Regions from separate parts of the Pseudoalteromonas sp. S1727 genome, predicted to be linked through region 1. Evidence: predicted binding sites of a transcription regulator. Region 1 holds the regulator's gene; each other region holds the start of a gene.
What was found. Region 1 encodes ArgR, which controls arginine synthesis, uptake and breakdown. Its sites were predicted from a motif close to ANTGAATANNTATTCANT; they were not measured.
Positions count from the first base shown of each region.

Region 2: the regulator ArgR is predicted to act here: its motif matches at 1,526-1,543, upstream of argC (N-acetyl-gamma-glutamyl-phosphate reductase).
Region 3: the regulator ArgR is predicted to act here: its motif matches at 1,202-1,219, upstream of CWB85_RS07795 (OadG family protein).

Region 1 is NZ_PNDT01000071.1:16,361-18,638, reverse strand. Features, by position in the region: gene CWB85_RS15295 (Dyp-type peroxidase) at 1-896, shown strand, start outside; gene argR (transcriptional regulator ArgR) at 893-1,360, opposite strand; gene mdh (malate dehydrogenase) at 1,586-2,278, shown strand, end outside.
Region 2 is NZ_PNDT01000005.1:67,361-69,638, forward strand. Features, by position in the region: gene argB (acetylglutamate kinase) at 1-375, opposite strand, end outside; gene argC (N-acetyl-gamma-glutamyl-phosphate reductase) at 382-1,386, opposite strand; gene argE (acetylornithine deacetylase) at 1,601-2,278, shown strand, end outside.
Region 3 is NZ_PNDT01000024.1:56,724-59,001, reverse strand. Features, by position in the region: gene oadA (sodium-extruding oxaloacetate decarboxylase subunit alpha) at 1-889, opposite strand, end outside; gene CWB85_RS07795 (OadG family protein) at 900-1,145, opposite strand; gene CWB85_RS07790 (DUF1328 family protein) at 1,665-1,838, shown strand; gene CWB85_RS07785 (hypothetical protein) at 1,896-2,087, shown strand; gene pdxJ (pyridoxine 5'-phosphate synthase) at 2,150-2,278, opposite strand, start outside.

The DNA.
Region 1 (2,278 bases):
CGCAAGCGCAGTCAGGGATTTGTGCTGAAGCAAACTTGCACGGTTTACATTTATTTTTTAATGTACTTGATGGTCACGATGAGTCATTACGCAAAAAATTAAAATATGTTAGCGCGATTCAAGATGAGTTTGCGGATCAGTTTTCTGAATCTATGCTCTCTAGCGTGGTTGCGGTAGGGGCGCAGTATTGGCCACATATATTGCCAGAATTCCTGCCGAGTCAACTACAGAGTTTTCCTAACATCACCCATAACGATCATGTTATGGGTGCACAGCCATTTGATTTATTTGTACAAATTCGTTCTGACAGAGAAGATGTGAATCACCTGTTTGCGTTACAAGTGCTTAAGTTATTCGCCCCTGATGTTGAGCTTGTTGAGCAAGTAAGAAATTTTCGGTTTCTTGATGGGCGTGATTTTAACGGTTTTATCCTCGGTGGTGATACTCCGCATGGCCGTCAAAAGCGCCTTACTGCACTCATTTATAAACCCGAACACTTTGAAGATCAAGGGAGTTATGTGCATGTGCAACGTTATAAACATGACTTGAGTGTATGGCAAAATCTGCCGCTGAGTGAACAAGAACAAATTATGGGCCGTACGCGCTTAGACAATAAGTTAATAGAGCCGGCACAGGACAACAGTCATGCTACCCGCACTGAACTTAAGAATGAGCAAGGGCAGCCACTGCAGCTAAATCAAAACATGCCGTATGGTGATGTTTATGAGCAAGGGATATTAGCGATCAGCTATGCGGCGCAGGGTAATGCGTTTGAGCAAATGCTATTGAGTAGATTAGGGCAGGGCGATTGCTATGACCACTGGCTCGATTTTACGCAAGCTGATATGGGTTCAGCATTTTTCGCCCCATCAATTAATTTCTTAAAGCAGCTTTAAACTGTATCAAATAGAGTGCGTACGCGCTCTAACGTTACATCAATTTCGGAGATTTTTGCGGGGGCGATAAAAATAGTATCATCACCGGCAATTGTTCCCAGCACACCATCTGCTTTACCTAATGAATCTAATAAACGGGCGATCAGTTGTGCCGCACCTGGGCTGGTGCGAATGATGATCATCATTTCGTTATGCATAATATCAATTACCAACTGACGTAACGGGCTTTTTGCGGTAGGCACCCCCATTTCAGCGGGTAAGCAGTAAACCATTTCTTGTTTGGCATTGCGGGTACGAACGGCGCCAAACTTGCTCAACATGCGTGAAACTTTACTTTGGCTGATATTATCAAAGCCTTGTTCTTTTAAAGCATCGACGATCTCGCCTTGAGAACCAAAATTCTCTTCTTTTAAAAGTGATTTAAAGGCTTTAACTAACGCTTCTTGTTTATCTTGTGGTTGCATGTGGTTGTTCTGCTCTGTTATTTGATGACCTAAATTCTACACAAAAATGAATATTTATGCAGTAGTTGTTTAGCTTTGCGTACTCTTTCGCCGTTGTAAATAAAAAAATTTACAACTATGGTCGAAATTATATGCAAAATAAGCAGGATAAATTTGTCTTTAGGCGTTAATTTCATTATCTTTAGAGCCACAAATATTTCCTACCTCAAATTACGGAGAATTCCAATGAAAGTTGCTGTATTAGGTGCTGCTGGCGGTATCGGCCAAGCGTTGTCTTTATTATTAAAAACAGGCTTACCAGCTGGTTCTGAATTATCACTTTATGATGTTGCTCCAGTTGTTCCTGGTGTTGCTGTTGATCTTTCTCACATCCCAACTGACGTTAAAGTAGCTGGTTTTGGTGCTGACGCACTTGATCAAGCATTAACTGGTTGTGATATCGTTCTTATCCCAGCTGGCATGCCACGTAAGCCTGGTATGGACCGTGCTGATTTATTCAACGTAAATGCTGGTATTATTAAAACGCTAGCTGAAGGCATTGTTGCTAACTGCCCTAAAGCATTAGTGGGTATTATCACTAACCCAGTAAACGGTACTGTGCCAATTGTTGCTGAAGTATTCAAAAAAGCGGGTACTTACGATGCTAAGCGCGTTTTCGGTATCACTACTTTAGATGTGATCCGTTCAGAAGCATTTGTTGCTGAGCTTAAAGGTGTTGATGTGGCTACTGTTAAAGTACCAGTTATTGGTGGTCACTCAGGCACAACGATTCTACCTCTACTTTCTCAAGTTGAAGGTGTTACTTTCACAGATGAAGAAGTTGCTGCACTTACTCCACGTATCCAAAATGCAGGTACTGAAGTAGTAAACGCTAAAGCGGGCGGTGGTTCAGCTACATTATCAATGGGCGCAGCAGCA
Region 2 (2,278 bases), on a different contig from region 1:
TTGTACACCACCGTCACATTGTCCAACTTGACCAAGTGCTTTTAGCTTTTGTGATGAAATAATGCCCGCTTCATATAAACTAAGACCTACAGGTTTATGCCCTGCGACAATTGCCTGACTCATCAATTGTTTATTTGCACAGCCTGCTAATGCGCCGACTATATATGGCATTTGCTCTTTAGGGCTAATACGTAAGCCCTGATGTTTTGCACTGGCAAAGCCCGCTTCTTTTAGCCAGCTATCAACCAATGCGCCACCACCATGCACAATCACAAACTGTGCTTGAGTTTGTGATGCCAGCGCCTCAAATAACGCTTTTGCCGCGTCTTCCGTATTGAGTACTGCACCACCGAGTTTAATGACCCATGTTTGCATTACTAGTTACCCTTTTAAACCTGTGCTATGAGGTAAACCCATCGCTAGATTAATACATTGCAGCGCTTGCCCAGCGGCACCTTTTAACAAGTTATCAATAGCTGCCATTACAATTAGCTGAGAGCCTTGTTGTTGCCAAGCAATGTCCACATATGGCTGCTTTGCAACCCCTTTAATTGACGGGATTTTACTACCAAGCAATCTGATCAATGGCTCATCAGCAAGCACTTGATAGGCTTGAGTAACTTGCTCAGACGTAACATCAGCTTTTAATTGCACATAAATAGTTTCTAAAATACCGCGTGGGAAATTACCTAGGTGCGGTGTAAATAACACTTTGTGGCCTAAATGCTGCTCTATCTCAGGGCTATGTCTGTGATTGAACAATCCGTATGGTGCAAGCGACACTTCACAAAAATGCGTGCCTACGCTTGCTTTACGTCCAGCACCTGTGACACCCGATACCGCATTAATAATCACTGGCTGCTCCGCAAGCAAGCCTGCTTGCTGAAGTGGCTTTAACGCATTTAATGCAGCTGTTGGGTAGCAACCTGCCACAGCAATAAGTTGTGCTTTGGCAATAGCTTCGCTGTTCCATTCTGCCAAGCCATACGCAGCTTCATTTAGTAACTCAGTATGTTGGTGCTCAAAGCCATAATAAGTTTGATAATCTTCATTACTACTTAAGCGGTAGCCACCTGATAAATCAAAAACTTTTTTGCCCATGCTTAAAAAACGTGGCGCTAAATCAACACTCACTTTATGATCAGTGCACAAACAAACAAAATCAGCTGAATTTTCGATATCGCTATACGCACGTTCGCTTAGCGGTAATAAAGGAGTGTCAAGTAAACCAAGGTGCTCAGGATACAAGTCGCTTAATAGTTTGCCTTTATCTAAGCTTTGCTCAGATACATAGCATGCTGCTAAAGTTAACTGTGGATGTTTTACTACTAAACTTGCTAATTCTGCGCCGCTATAACCACTTGCGCCAATAATTACTACTTTCATTCGTTACTCTTTTTGGGTTTTATTACTACATTTACATTCAAATCGGGTTAAACAGCGTGAAACACACTGTTTGGGGAATGAAACTGAATTATCGTCGTTTTATATTCATTGCGTCGCTTTAATATATTTATGCTTAAAAAGTGAATTGATATTCATAATAAATACTTTTATATTGTTATGCAATTAGATTGAATAATTATTTTGGATTTTTTTTATGCCTTTACCCTCTTTTTTGTCCATGTATCAGCAGTTAATTGCCGCCCCTTCCATTAGTGCTATGGATGAATCTTTAGCCATGAGTAATAAAGGCGTGATTGATCTACTTGCAAACTGGTGCACCAGCTTAGGTTTTGAATGTGAGATCACCGAATTATCAGGGCCTAAAGGTCGTTTTAATTTACTCGCCAAACGCGGCCACGGTGATGGCGGGTTAATGCTTGCTGGCCACACTGACACCGTTCCTTTTGATGATAGCCGTTGGAATTATGATCCATTTAAATTAAGTGAATATGACAACAAATTATATGGTTTAGGCAGTATCGATATGAAAGTTTTTTTTGCTTTTGTACTGCAAGCAATTAGTGAACTTGATAAAAACGAACAAACTCAACCTATTTTGATTTTAGCCACCGCCGATGAAGAAACAACTATGGCCGGTGCGCAACAAATTTGTAAACATCCAAATTTAAAACCGGCGCGTTGTATTATAGGTGAACCCACTGATATGACACCAGTATTTACTCACAAAGGTCACATGAGTACAGCGATTCGAGTGGTTGGCCGTTCAGGTCACAGCTCCGATCCTGAGCGCGGTTTAAATGCCATTGAAGTCATGCATAAAGTCATTGCGAAGTTATTACTGTTAAAAGAAGAGTTAAAGAATAAATATTCA
Region 3 (2,278 bases), on a different contig from region 1:
GCACTTGTGCTAATAAAATACGGCCATCAACGCCTTTTAAGCTGCCTTCAAATGCCGCATATTTCTTGCGAACATCACGAAAGTAAGCCGCAATTTCTTCTAACTGATTTAAATCAAGTTCAGTATCACGTTCAGTGCCTTCAACAATCGATACAATTGTCTCGGTTGCACTGTGACCATATGTCATACTCATCGAAGAAATCGCGGTATCAAGCATATCAATACCTGCATCGATCGCTTTTTGATAAGTGGCTGTACTTAAGCCCGTTGTTGCATGGCATTGCATTGCGATAGGAATAGAGACCGTTTCTTTTAAGCCTTTGATTAACTGCTCACAATCATACGGTTTAAGTAAACCTGCCATATCTTTAATACAAATTGAATGACAACCTAAATCTTCTAGCTGCTTAGCTAAAGTGAGCCACATATCTAGCGTATGTACTGGGCTAACTGTATATGAAATAGTACCTTGTGCATGAGCACCGACTTTTACTGCGGCTTTAATGGCTGTTTCAAGATTACGAACATCGTTCATGGCATCAAAAATACGGAATACATCAACGCCATTTTTGTGCGCTCGCTCGACAAACTTTTCAACCACATCATCTGCATAATGGCGGTAACCTAACAGGTTTTGACCACGTAATAGCATTTGTTGCTTGGTGTTTGGCATGGCTTTTTTCAAAGCACGGATCCGCTCCCAAGGATCTTCGCCTAAATAACGGATACATGAATCAAATGTTGCCCCACCCCATGACTCAATAGACCAATAGCCCGCATCATCTAATTTTTGTGCAATTGGCAGCATGTCATCTAAACGCATGCGCGTTGCTAATAATGATTGATGTGCGTCTCTAAGTACTAATTCGGTTAATTTTAATTTAGCCACAAGTCACCCCTTATAGTTTTTGTTTATTTTTGTACTGAGCAATCGCTGCACTGATCGCAGCAATGTGTGCACTTGGCACACCTGGTGCTTTGATTGACGGCGTACGCGTAGGCGCTGCAACCGGCTGTTCAAAACGGCTCGCTAATTTAGACATAATGATGATTGCTGAAATCAACAACGAAAGAAAAACAAATACGCCTACCATACCGGTGACCATTAAGTTTGCTGCTGTAGCTAGTAACTGACCTATATCCATGCTGCTCCCCTTGACTTCATTTACCCAACCTCGAGATTAGGTAAAAAATCACTTTATTTAAATAATTATGCACCAATGATAACAAAGAAACAGAGCAAGTCCAACACTTTGTAAATTGGTAAAACCAATTAATATAAAGCTAACATACTAACACTAAATTTAACACTCTACATTTTGCGATAATTTTACGAGAACTAGATAATAAAAATAGTGAATATAGCTATAAATTATAAGTGCAAGCCAAGATAAACCTCTGTGCAATGCGCCATCACAAGCATTTTTTGTATATGACTATTGCAATTAGTCGCACCAGATCAATTGGTCTTACCAAATAAATAGAGCTTTAAAGCAAATTTATATAGTCAGGAATAAGTTACAGGTAAAGTTGTAAATTATTCCCATCACTTTCATTTAGCCACATCATAAAAACTATAAACACATGATAATAAAGAGTTTATTTAATTGGCATGCAACTAGCATCATCTACTTCGAACAAATTAACAAACCAAGGAGACAACAATGTTACGCTGGACAATTACATTTCTAGTTATTGCACTCATTGCTGCAGTGTTAGGTTTTGGTGGTATCGCTGGTGCCGCAGCAGGAATTGCTAAGATTATATTTTTTATCTTTATAGTATTGTTAGTTATTTCACTTATTTCAGGCGCATTGCGCGGCAATGTTCCTAAGTGATCCAAATTAATCTCTAACATAATTAACAAAACATTATTTTTTACAAGGAATTACATTATGAAATCGACTACATTAAAAACAGCCGTTATCGCCCTTTTTGCTAGCTTTTTTATCATGGGTTGCGAAGACAACCACGCAGAAGAAGCAGGTGAGCGCATTGATGAAGCAGTTACTGATGTGCAAAACAAGGTTGAAGACGCCTGTGAAGAAGTGAAAGAAGGCGTAAATGCCGAAGAAACTAACTGTTAATATAGTTAGTTCTAAATAATAAAAAACGACTCATCTGAGTCGTTTTTGCTTTTAATCTGATCTCAAGCTCTTGCTTCTAGCATAAGCCGCTTCATATCACGCACGGCTTTATCTAAACCATCAATCGCAGCGCGCGCTATGATCGCATGGCCAATATTAAGTTCGTAAATCTCTTCCATCGCTGCTATTGG